3 regions of the Paenibacillus sp. FSL L8-0494 genome follow, and region 3 is predicted to be linked to each of the others. Evidence: riboswitches for the same ligand, from Rfam matches in the RefSeq annotation. Region 3 holds a riboswitch; each other region holds the start of a gene.
What was found. A riboswitch is a leader RNA that binds a small molecule or an ion and turns the genes downstream of it on or off. The one in region 3 is predicted to bind cyclic di-AMP.
Positions count from the first base shown of each region.

Region 1: it holds a riboswitch for cyclic di-AMP, as region 3 does, so the genes downstream of both, NYE35_RS00190 (3D domain-containing protein) here and NYE35_RS03010 (hypothetical protein) in region 3, are expected to answer to the same signal.
Region 2: it holds a riboswitch for cyclic di-AMP, as region 3 does, so the genes downstream of both, NYE35_RS26145 (TrkH family potassium uptake protein) here and NYE35_RS03010 (hypothetical protein) in region 3, are expected to answer to the same signal.

Region 1 is NZ_JBBOPQ010000001.1:40,090-44,359, forward strand. It holds gene NYE35_RS00180 (HD domain-containing protein) at 1-982, shown strand, start outside; gene NYE35_RS00185 (TatD family hydrolase) at 1,034-1,804, shown strand; cyclic di-AMP (ydaO/yuaA leader) riboswitch at 2,003-2,232, shown strand; gene NYE35_RS00190 (3D domain-containing protein) at 2,518-3,684, shown strand; gene rnmV (ribonuclease M5) at 3,860-4,270, shown strand, end outside.
Region 2 is NZ_JBBOPQ010000001.1:5,790,587-5,794,856, reverse strand. It holds gene uvrC (excinuclease ABC subunit UvrC) at 1-99, shown strand, start outside; gene NYE35_RS26150 (CPBP family intramembrane glutamic endopeptidase) at 199-1,875, opposite strand; cyclic di-AMP (ydaO/yuaA leader) riboswitch at 2,196-2,373, shown strand; gene NYE35_RS26145 (TrkH family potassium uptake protein) at 2,436-3,794, shown strand; gene NYE35_RS26140 (potassium channel family protein) at 3,808-4,270, shown strand, end outside.
Region 3 is NZ_JBBOPQ010000001.1:645,811-650,080, reverse strand. It holds gene kdpA (potassium-transporting ATPase subunit KdpA) at 1-1,590, opposite strand, end outside; gene kdpF (K(+)-transporting ATPase subunit F) at 1,603-1,680, opposite strand; gene NYE35_RS03010 (hypothetical protein) at 1,807-2,223, opposite strand; cyclic di-AMP (ydaO/yuaA leader) riboswitch at 2,476-2,665, opposite strand; cyclic di-AMP (ydaO/yuaA leader) riboswitch at 3,085-3,249, shown strand; gene NYE35_RS03005 (hypothetical protein) at 3,318-3,872, shown strand; gene NYE35_RS03000 (hypothetical protein) at 3,887-4,270, shown strand, end outside.

The sequences.
Region 1 (4,270 bases), 610 kb from region 3:
AGGGCATGGCCCATTTTCCCATTCTATAGAAGAAGCTTTTGAAATGAACCATGAGGATTGGACCTGCCGGATTATTTTGGAGGACACGGAGATTACCGAAATATTGCGTGATGTGGAGGAAGATTTTCCTCGTAAAGTAGCTTCAGTTATCTCTAAGACTTATGAGCATGAAATTGTTGTCAATTTGGTTTCCAGTCCGCTGGATGCTGATCGTATGGATTATTTGCTGCGTGATGCGTACTATACAGGTGTAAACTATGGAACCATCGACATTGATCGGATTTTGAGAATGCTTCGTCCTTATAATGGGCGGATTGTAGTAAAAGAATCAGGTATGCATGCCATTGAAGATTATTTAATGTCACGTTATCAAATGTACTGGCAGGTATATTTTCATCCGGTGACGCGCAGCTCTGAAATTATTTTGCGTCAAATCTTCCGTAGAGCTAAAGAATTGTTCCAAGAGGGATACAAATTTCGCTTTATGATCGCTCCGCTGGAAGATCTCTTTCGAGGAGAAGTAACAGTGAAGCAATATTTAATGCTTGATGAGGCACTGGTACAGACTGCTTTTATGCAATGGACACTTGAAGAAGATGAGTTATTAAGCGACTTGTGTACCCGTTTTATTCATCGTAAACTGTATAAATATGTAGAGATCGAGAATTTGGATACAGATATGATTACGGAAATCCGCAGCAGTTTTGCGGGAGTGGGACTTAACCCAGAATATGACCTAGAGATTGATTATCCGACAGATTTGCCTTATGATGTGTTCCGTCCAGGAGCAGCCTTCGACAATAATCAAATTTTACTGCTTGATCGGAATGAGCAATTGCGGGAAATTTCAGAGGTATCGGATATTGTGCGCTCAATAAGCGGAATTCATCGTGGCAGATATCATCTATATTTCCCACAGGACAAGCTGAAAAAAGCCCTTACACGCTTGCCCTCTTCTGTAGCAGAGATTTTTGCAAAATAATACAAATATTTATGGAACTATTGATAAAAACAACAAGGAGTGAGCTTTAAAATGTATCTGTTCGACACACATACACATCTAGATGCGCCTCAATTCGACGAGGATCGCGAGGAAGTTATTGCTCGTGCAGTAGAGGCCGGAGTTAGCAAGATGATCAATATTGGATTTAATCGGGAAACGATCCCTTCAACGATGAAGCTGGCTGAATCTTATGATTATATTTATGCAGCGGTGGGCTGGCATCCACAGGATGCGATTGATATGAAAGAGGGGGACCTCGATTGGATCGCCTCTCTTTGCAGCCATGAAAAAGTGGTGGCCATCGGAGAGATTGGATTGGATTATTATTGGGATACCTCTCCCAAGGATGTGCAGCAGGAGGTCTTCCGCAAACAAATCGGACTAGCCCGTGAACTAAAAATGCCAATCTGTATACATGACCGTGATGCTCATGAAGATGTTGTACGGATTTTACGGGAGGAAAAAGCAAATGAAATTGGTGGCGTGATGCATTCGTTCTCAGGCAGCTGGGAAACAGCAAAAATGTGTCTAGACCTTGGATTTCATTTGTCATTTGGAGGACCGATAACGTTCAAAAATGCCAGAGTGCCTAAAGAGGTGCTTGCACAGACGCCATTGGACCGATTATTGATCGAAACAGACGCTCCATATTTGACTCCACACCCCTTCCGTGGCAAGCGAAATGAGAGTGCTCATGTGAAGTTAGTAGCAGAGGCTGCGGCTGAAATTAAAGGGTTAACATGGGAAGAATTGGCTAAAATTACGTATGCGAACGCACTGGAACGATTTGGGATTGTCTGAAAACAGGAGTAAAACGGGTGAAAAATAGAGAATAGCCGATATATTAAACTTTTTTAATATAAAAACGGCTGATTATTACAATATTTTAACCATATATTTGCTTAAACGTGGTTGAATCGTCCTTTACAACATGCATCAAAACAGGATATCATCTTTTCAGTGATGTGAGCTGTTGTTATTGTGACAGCCATTGATTCATGGATCGTCTCGCTGAGTCTCCGTATGGAGAACGGGGGAACCAATATTGAACTGCCGCATGCCTGTATCTTGAATACGACTAGGAATTGCCGCAGAACAATATTTGATTTCTTCACGTGGTCTTTGGGGTGAATTTAAGGGCAACCGCCGTGAGCGGGTGACCTGAAATAGGGCGTCTCTCTTTCGTCCGAACCCGACAGCTAACCCCGTAAGCGCAAGTAAGAGAGGCAACCTCGTGCACAAACATTCCCGCGTATTCTGACATCGGAGAAGCCACGAAAGAGTCCTCAAGAGAACTCTTTTTAGGCTTCTTTATTTTTGAATAAACTGAATGTTGCCCGCATACTGTTATATAACAGGTGTGGGAGTAGCTGTGCCGAGCAGGCGATCCATGAGCAGGAGACGCTAAGTTAATACGTGCGTATCCTGTGACAATCTCAAATAGTTTCGTCAAAGAAATTCAGTCCTCATGATATACAAATTGACGACGAGGCTATGTAAGGAGGATGGAGAGAATGGGCTTATTCCAACCAGAGGTATCCCATGATTCGCAGTCATCCAGCAGGTCTTTCGCATTACGGTGGGAGCAAGTAAATACTCGCGTACTTTTACTTGCAGGTGTGATTTCAATCGCAATCGCGCTGTTAATTCTGCTGTACGTACACGGTCAAAGTAACAAACAATTTGTTTTAGTAATAGACGGGCAAACACAGACACTTGAAACGCGAGAAGCACTTCTTGGTGATGTGTTGGAGAAAGAGCAAATTTCGCTGCAGCCGCATGATGAATTATCTTTAGGTCTGAGTGATGAAATAAAAGACGGTGACCGTGTCGTTATCAATCGTGCGCAGAAATTTAGCCTTACTGCGGACGGAGCAACAAAAACGTTATATACGACCGAAGACACTATCGGTCAGGCGATTGACAAACTGGGTATCAACCTAGAAGGCTATGATAAGATTTTTCCTTCGTTAGACACCACCATCTCTGCTGACATGGAGATTAAGATCGTTCGTATCAACAAGCAAACGGTACAGCGAACAACTAACTTACCTTTCCGTGTTATTAAGACAGCAGATCCCTCCCTTACTGTGGGAACAGTTAGAGTGGCACAGGCAGGCAAACCAGGCGTCATGGTTCAGCATATTGAAAAGATCTATCAAGACGGAGAACTGGCCTCTATGCGCATGATCGGCAAGGAAGTACAAACGGTAACAAAAGATAAGATCATTGCCGTTGGTACTAAAGCACTTCCTAAGCCTACTGTAGTTGCTAAAGCTACAACAACTTCCAAATCAAGCACTACCTCCAAAACGACTAAAGTTAGCGCTAAGACTAAGAACGTCACAAGCAAGGCTGGCGTAGACTTTGAGTACAAGAAGATGATTAAGAACGTCTCCATGACAGCTTATTCGTCAGAAGAGCCAGGAATAGGTACTAAAACTGCCTCCGGAACACGCGTAACGGAAGGTCGTACAATTGCAGTAGATCCGAATGTAATTCCTATTGGCTGGTGGGTTTATATCGATGGGCTTGGATTCCGCCGTGCAGAGGATACTGGCGGTGCCATTAAAGGCAATAAAGTGGATGTCTATTATGATTCCCTGAGCCATGCTCGTAATTTCGGCCGTAAATCACGTACCGTATATGTGATTGGACCTGTGAAACCAGAGCTTAACTAGAACTGAAGCTTTTGCAAAAAATCCTTTGATAAGCTATAGTGATGATAACCGTAAGGAACGCTGGATGATCATTTCGTTGATCGCAGAGCAACCGCTCATCACTTATACATTCTTTAACCAAAAGAAGAGGAGCGAATCCTCTTCTTTTTGCTTTTTTTGGAAGGAGTCAAGAAATATGATTAAGGAATTAATCGTCGTTGAAGGCAAAAGCGATACCGTAGCCATTAAGCGTGCTGTGGAAGCAGATACGATTGAGACAGGCGGCTCTGCTGTAAACCGGACTGTAATTGCGAAGATTGCGCTAGCTATGGAACGCAGAGGGGTTATTATTCTTACGGACCCGGACCATGCCGGGGAGCGAATTCGTAAAATCGTTTCAGCGAAGGTGCCGGGCTGCAAGCATGCTTTTATTCCGGAGAAGGACGCAACTCGAAAAGGGGATATCGGTGTAGAGAATGCATCGCCAGAGGCGATTCGTCATGCGCTGCGTAATGTACATACCTCTTTTGAAGGAGCACCTGCTTTGATTGGTATTGATGACCTTATGGCCGCTGGAATGCTTGTACACCCTCGGGCTGCTGAAAGA
Region 2 (4,270 bases), 5.1 Mb from region 3:
AAAGAAGCCTCCGTGGATGATTTCCGTACACTTTCTATTGGAGAAAAGCTGGCAAGACAAATTCTTGATGCGCTCAAGGACGAAGAGCCAACCTCATAGCAATGGTGACAAAAGAAAAAGGGTATCACAGCAGCGACTAAAGCTGCTATGATGCCCTTTTTTAAAATTTGGTTATAGGATGTACACTATTTTATTTTCTTAAATCAAAGAAGAAGGCTCCACCGGCTTAGTCTTCTGTGGTGGATTAAATCGATAGACGATGTAAGCGACTATGAATGGCATAATAATCGCGAAGATACCCGCGCCTACATTTACGCTCTCCTTCATAAAGATCAGCGTAGCGCCCATCAGGATGCTGTCAAACACGACGTGGCTGAACATGACAGCAATAAATCCGTAACGAAGGAAAATATAACTGAACAGCAGCCCGATTACGGTCAGCTCAATCGGACGGGAGCTGATGGGATAGATCGGATATAACGTATGGCCAAACGCCCAAACCAGCGTGGTGATCAAGCAAGCGACGAAAGTGTTTCGGAACACCTTTTTCAGCATAGGGATTCCGAAAAAGCGATAAATGGCTTCCTCAGATAAACCAGCGAGCCATGCGACGATAGGCAGAAGCCAAGCATATCTCATGTTATAAGGAGACTGGGTGGCGTCTGTAGTAGACCAATTGTGCAAGGTAAACGATAATATGATGAACATAACCGTCTGCACCCCTAGCAGAACGAAAGCCCACATGTATCCAGCCCGGATACTATCCAACACATATTGTCCATAGCCGGGCTCTTTGGCGCGGGGCCAAGGGTTCATGCCTCCCTCTTTTCGCCATAGGCCATTGCCGCCCACTAAAGAGAAGTAGAGCAAGGAGGACATCAGCAGGCTGTACAAAGCATAAATGATAAACATAATGACAGAGGTAATCTGTGCTTCTAGCCCTTCGCCTGTTGATTCAGGCAGCATATTATAGGTGCTGATCATCATGATTACAAAATAGGCTGAGCTTAGGAATACCCCACGTTTAAAGGAAGTATGCTCTCTTCTAAGAATACTGTAGACGAGTGCCAGAATTCCTAAAATCAGTGTGGGTATACCGTAACCGAATAATGTCAGCTTTTCCGCTAAAGAGGTCTGTCCTTGTACGTAGGAGGTATGCCAAGCCGGTGCAGTGAATCCGGCATTAAAGCTGGAGACCTGCTCTCCACTGAAATCAAAATAATAGTGCAATAAGGATTCGCCGACCTGAACAGTGCTATCCGTATACACCAGCCCATGGCTTCCTGTATTCGATTCAATTTGTAGCTTGGCAGGATTTACTTCCCATTCCTGAAGCCAAGGACGAGCAAGATTCTCCTTCTGCGCTAGAGTGAGGTCAGCTCCCTTGTCCTCTTTTGCACCAAAGGAAACAATGCCAGACCCCTCTTCGGAGGCAACTTTTGCAGCCTTTGAGAAAGCGACAATCTCGCCGGTATACATATTGAGGTCAACGATGATTTGCGGCTCTTGATCCGCTGACGGAGTAAGCGTTGCACGAAAGACATCAAAAGGATATTTTTGATCCAATTTTTTCTTGGTATAGTCCTCCACAAGCTTCTCGCGAGACATATAACCATAAAAGGAAGAGTCCGTCTCGTAAAGTACATTCCATTGATCGTTTGGTGCTTCGGTGTAATTGAGCTTTTGTTCTGCGAATAATACGGCTTGGTCACGGGCTTCTGCCTTGCTAATGACGGTGGTATCTTCCCCTGTAGAGCTGCTTAGCAGCGAAGGGGAAATCTGAAACATAATAAATAGAATAAGACCGATAATGCCCGAGATGATGAGCCTCTTGGAGAGGGCACGTTGCTGTAGGGGCTGGCCGACGGGATTCATGTAACGCCTCCTTGTTATGTACTGACAATGTTATGTTCCATTATAGTATTAGTGCCTGGCTGGTTACAAAAAACATTATATGTTCTTTTTATGGGTAATAGAGATAGTATAGAATAGTCATGTGAATTTATACCATGAATTTTATCGTGTTCGTTTGTGCACGAATGGTGAGAATCGGTGTAATTGCAGGGAAAACACGGAAAAGTGATGAGAAAAGGCACTCCTTTTGATGCAGTCTCTTTAAACCGCATTTTTTCATGTGAATGAGCAATAATTGTGTCTTTGTGAATTCACTAAATAACGTATATAATTTGTATGCAATTGTATAGTAGCCGAATTTCTGGTGAAAACGGGGGAACCATAAGAAGTGATGAAAAGTGGAGTGTACAAGATAAATGGCACTTTCATCAGGGGTGAATTTCGTTCTAGGAACGAATAGGGCAGCCTGCACAGTCCGAATCCGTCAGCTAACCTCGTAGGCTAATTTACTGCAGGAACCAAGTTAGCATTGGTTTTCCAGTGCTTTTTTTGTTGGAATTTTTGATAAGAAGGTGAGCATAGTGGCTTCACAGTTTCGCAGGATTTCTGAATTTAAGTTTCTGAAGCTCTCGCCGCCGCAGATACTGGTGCTTGGTTTTGCATCGATTATTCTGATAGGGGCCTTGCTGCTTATGTTGCCCATTTCAAGCACAAGCGGGAATTCCGTGGAATTTATTGATGCATTATTTACTTCAACTTCGGCAACCTGTGTAACAGGGCTTGTTGTGCTGGATACCGGAACTTCGTTCACGATTTTTGGGAAAACCGTAATTATGATCCTGATCCAGATCGGCGGCTTAGGTTTTATGACCATGGCCACTCTATTTTCACTGGTGTTAAAGCGTAAAATTTCTTTGCGGGACAGGCTAATCCTACAGGAAGCCATGAATCAAGGCTCTATGGAAGGAATTGTGCGACTGATCCGGAGAGTCCTTATATATTCTCTTGTCATAGAAGGCTGTGCCGCTTTGCTGCTGTCTATTCGCTGGGCTTTTGATATGCCACTTGGAAAAGCGATTTATTTTGGCGTATTTCATGCGGTGTCTATGTTTAATAATGCGGGGTTCGATATTTTTGGGGATTTTCGCAGTTTAACTGATTATGTATATGATCCGCTTGTGAATATTATTGTGATGTTTCTGATTGTCTCCGGCGGGATTGGTTTTATTGTAATGTCAGATCTGGTGGAGTTTCGGGTAATCCGCAGGCTGTCTCTACATAGTAAAGTTGTCCTGTCCACCAGCACAGGGCTGATTCTGATCGGAGCTTTGGTTATTTTTATATTCGAGTTTACTAACACTCGTACCCTGGGTTCACTGAATTTTGGCGGTAAAATATTATCGGCCTTCTTTCAATCCGTGTCTCCCCGTACGGCTGGCGCGAACACAGTAGATATTGCTGGACTTCGGCAGGCTACACAATTTTTTATAGTGATTCTTATGTTTATTGGTGCTTCTCCGGGCTCAACGGGCGGCGGGATCAAGACAACAACCTTTACGATGATGATTGGTGCTGTAATTGCTATGCTGCGTGGACGGGAAGATGTTGTGTTGTTCCGTTATCGGCTGGCTCAAGAGCGCATCTACAAGGCATTAACGATCACGCTGCTGGCTTTGTTGTTAATCGCCTCTGTGTCGATGATACTCTCCACAACTGAAGACAGTAATTTCTTGGCAATCTTGTTTGAGACGACCTCCGCCTTTGCTACGGTAGGACTGACTATGGGGCTAACTCCGGAACTGTCAGCGATCGGTAAGATTCTACTCTGTCTGACGATGTTTGCAGGTCGGCTGGGTCCACTAACCTTAGCGTATGCACTCGGTCCAAAACAGGGTAAACCACTGTATAAGTATCCGGAAGGTAAAATAATTATTGGATAGGAGTTAATTAGAAATGAAAGCACAGCAATTTGTAGTAATCGGCTTAGGTCGCTTTGGTTCAAGCCTGGCGCTTGAGCTGATGGAAATGGGCTACGAGGTGCTCGGCATTGACCACCATGAAGAACGCGTGGAGGAAATGAGCGATCAGCTGACGCATACGGTAGTAGCAGATGCTACAGATGAGGGAATTATGCGCTCGCTTGGTGTACGGAACTTTGATTGTGGGATTGTTGCGATTGGTGACAATATGGAGAGAAGCATTCTGGCGGCCATTTTGTTAAAGGAGATTGGAGTCAAGCAAGTGGTGGCTAAGGCAATCTCCATCCTTCATGGCCGCGCACTGTCGCGGCTGGGGGTTGATCGGGTTATTTTTCCGGAGCGGGATATGGGGATTCGTGTGGCACACCAGCTGGTGACGCCCAATTTGCTGGATTATATTGAACTGTCCAAGGATTATAAAATTGTCGAGCTGACCG
Region 3 (4,270 bases):
CAGAATTCCGGTGAACAGACCATTGTCTGTGCGGAATGTGCCAATCGTCTCAGGAACCGGCTTCTTCTGGATCAGTGAACCTGCAACTGCCAGCATTGCGATTATAGAGACATAACGGCCAAGCATCATTACGATCCCGGTTGTAACATTCCAAAAGGTGGTATTGTCCGCAAGCCCTTCAAATCCTGAACCATTGTTCGCGGCAGAAGAGACATATTCATATAACACTTGGCTAAGTCCATGGAATCCGGGATTCGTGATGGAACCGTTGCCCAAGTCCGTTAAGAACGCACCTGCTGTTGGTACAAGGATAATGAACGGATGCACAAGGATAGCAATCGCAATCAGCTTCATCTCCTTGGCTTCTATCTTTCGCCCGAGAAACTCTGGTGTTCTGCCAACCATTAGTCCACATAAGAAGACGCCCATGATGGCATACATCAGCATATTGATTAGTCCTACACCTTTTCCCCCGAAGACGTTATTGAGCATCATTAGGGCCAGAGGGGTAATGCCACCCAGCGGTGTCAGCGTATCATGCATATTGTTAACACTACCTGTCGTAGCTGCCGTTGTTACCGAAGTGAACAGCGAAGATTGCGGGATACCAAAACGCACCTCTTTACCTTCCATGCTGCCTTGCGAAGACTCGATCCCCAGCGCATTAATAGCGGGATTCCCTTTAGTTTCCGCATAATAATTCAGCCCCAGCAGCAGAACGAACAAGGTCATCATTGCTGTGAAAATCACCCAGCCCTGACGTTTGTTCTTAGCGAACAATCCGTACATATATGGCAAAGAGGCTGGCAACATCCACATAGAGAGAATCTCCAGAACGTTCGTAAGTGGATTAGGGTTCTCAAAAGGATGCGCTGAATTGGCTCCGAAGAAGCCGCCACCATTCGTACCTAAGTGTTTAATTGACTCCAAAGAAGCGACTGGACCGATAGCGATTTGTTGCGTCTGCCCTTCGAGTGTAGTGACCTCAAGCGATGGCTTGAGCGTTTGTGGCACATGCAATCCTACCAGCACCAATGAAACTAGCAGAGCTAATGGAATGAATACACGAATATGTGCTTTTACGAAGTCCTCAAAAAAATTTCCGACTGATTTCTGTCCTGTAATCCCTCTGACAAAAGCAACCGCAACAGAAAATCCGCTCGCTGCAGACGTGAACATCATCATCGTGATGACTGCCATTTGTGAAAAATACGATAGTCCCGTCTCCCCGCTATAATGCTGCAGGTTCGTATTGGTCATAAAGCTGATCACCGTATTAAATGAAAGCGTCTGTTCCATATCGGCAATTCCATTCGGGTTCAGCGGCAATCCCCGCTGTAATCTTAGAAAAATATAACTGAAAGCAACCAGTACGATATTAGTTAAAACAAAGCTGAGTGCATACTTCTTCCAGGACATTCCGTCCCGTTTTTTCAGGCCGATCAGCTTATAAATACCTTTCTCTGTGCCTGCAAACCAGCGATCCGTACGATTCGGTTCGTTAGAAAATACATGATATAAATACGTCCCCATCGGCTTGACCAACAAGATGAGAATTACAATTACGACGACTATTTGCAAAATGCCCATGAATGCCCCTCCTTAAAATTTCTCAGGATGAATCAACGCGTAAACCAGATATATAAACAACAGTAGGGTAACAGCGATTACTAGAATCACAGCTTATCCCTCCCCGTATCCTCAACTACACCTGCGCACCAGCGCATAAAGCCATAAAATAACCCGTAAATTACAGCTAACGAAGCCACCATATACAGATCCATCATATCTTCCGCACTCCTTCCATTATCCTTGATGAGGTGATCTATCGATTAGAAAATCAGCATCACCACTATGGGAATAGATTACATAGCTCGCACCAAGTCTTTTATAGACCAATCTAGGATTTATAGAACTTGTAATCACAAAAATTGGCTGTGTCGTCCAGGTACGGCACATCTGAATATAGCGGCAGCAAAGCGGAAAGCTGCTCTCAAACAGATATACCCTGCCTACCGGGAACGATGGGCGAAACCAAGTGCTCTGATGGCGGGTATCCACTAGAATAACCTGCTCGATTCCGAGCTCCTCTAGTAAAGCTTTCTCAGCCAGATTGTTGGTTAATCCCGCCATCTTAATACCCCTGAACTTCAGAAGTTTAATGAAATGTTCTCCCGCCTTTGTAGGCGCACATACAAGCACATATTCATTCTGATCCGTCATCTCTTTTTTCTCCTCCTGCTCATTTACAACAAGGAGGCAACGAAAATCTCCGAAAGGATGTTGACCTATCGTCATTTTCGGGCACAACCTAAAGCTCGGTTGTGTCACGTCATTAGACGCTGCCTTACAAATACCGCTAATGATGAATTTAGCGACCTCTTGGGGGAGGCCTCCATAAATGCTTTGCTTCTAAGAGCACAGCAAAAAGCCACAAAGGATCTCCTCTGTGGCTCGCTAGCGGTCACATTGCACTCATCCTCTCTCCATACGCTTACGAGGTTAGCTGTCGGATTCGGGCGGTGAGAGTCGCCCTACCTGTATAGATGCGAGCTCACTCGCACCCTCTACAGGATTCACCCCATAATCAGCTTCCGACTCTCACATCGGCTGCCGATTGTTGGTTCCCCCGCTTTCCTTATCGGAAATTAAGCGGATCAAATATTCGATTGTCGTTGAAACAGGAGTAATCATACTCTTATGCACGAAGACTTGTAAAACCTGAATGATGCCAAAATAATGCAAATTAAAAACTATTTTCCCATTAGATAGCGCTTACTTGATATCTAATCTCTCTATATCTCTTGTTTACTCGAGTTTCGAGCGTTTAATCGCTATCTATAACCCATGTGATTTTATTCACCTTTTTAGAGCGAAAATACTGCAAATTCCCTTTATAGGTAGAAACGCAAGAAGCTGAGGTTGAGCGAGAAAGAGGCGCGATAACACGCCATAAATACCTATTTACCTCGTTTTTCAGTCGTAGTCGGCAGGATATGGTTAAAATCGCTCTAAAAGAACATTTTCCGTTTTTTACAGAAAATCTTGAAAAGAGTATGATTCGGGTTGAATCTAATTCATGAAAAACAATCAACGCTGAGTTCCTGCATTCGCAGGGAACGGGGGAACCATCAGGCCACCTGGCCTACTTGGGGTGAATCCAAAGGAGACTGCGTAAGTCTCAATAGGTAGGGCGACTCTCACCGTCCGAATCCGACAGCTAACCTCGTAAGCGTAAAGAGAGAGACCCTTGATCCGCCACGCTTTGGCCCAGGTATATCTGCCTGTAATCCAAAACCGCAGCAGAGGTCCTCCTCTTGCTGCGGTTTTTGCGTTACCTGAGCCTATTAGGTGATAGCACGCTGGATGGGGTGAATGTTTTGAAGCACTATTATTTAGGGATACATCAAGGGCTGCTTGAGCCGATAAGTCTAAATTACGTTTGTTTCGGGGCCTTGTGGTTCGAAGAAAATAATCACAGGTACATTGTAGGTTATGCATTTGGCCAGAACCAGATCCAAGCCCTTCGCCAATTCAGTACACCTTCTTCTTGTAAAGACTGTTTAGACTCTAAGATTGTATATGAAATATATAAAAAAATTCGAGAACAACAACAGCAGCAGGATTGGTCATCGCATCAAAAACTCCCGTGGTTTACAGCCTTCAAGGAGCCTTGGAAAGATGTAAGCGCCGGTTGGTATGTCTTGAGATCCCGCAGCACCTTTCCCTTACATCTATCTGTTATACGGAAAGAGAAGTTCCGACTATGGCTAGAGCATACCGCAGTCTGTGAGAATAAAATGGAAATGCTCGCTTGTGTAGAAAAGGCTAGTGTCACTCATCATGTAGACTTAAAGCTGTTGGAAATCTAAGGAGGAACCCTACTATGGACCAGCGCAGACTATCCCGCATTGAAGTATTTGTATTGGATGAACCCGAGCCTATTCACTATGGAATGGAAGGGGCTGAAGGCTGCCGTTATGGTATTCTGAAGCTCACCTGTAAGGGAGGTTGCAGTTGGGGGGCTTGTCTAATCTCTGCCAACACCAAAAATTTCGATCTCATTAAATGGAGTTCTTTTTTACGGGCTATCTGTCATTGCCGTCTTGAGGAAGCGCTGGATAAGGTCCGCCGCGAAGGTTCAGATTGGGAGCAGGTTAAGCTTGAGCTAGTTCAGGGTGCTTTGCAGGATTTAAAGGCCAAGCTCCAGGGTAAATCCTTGGCAGGGCATATTCAGCAAGGGCGTCTGTACAGTGTTGCAGCTGGGGGG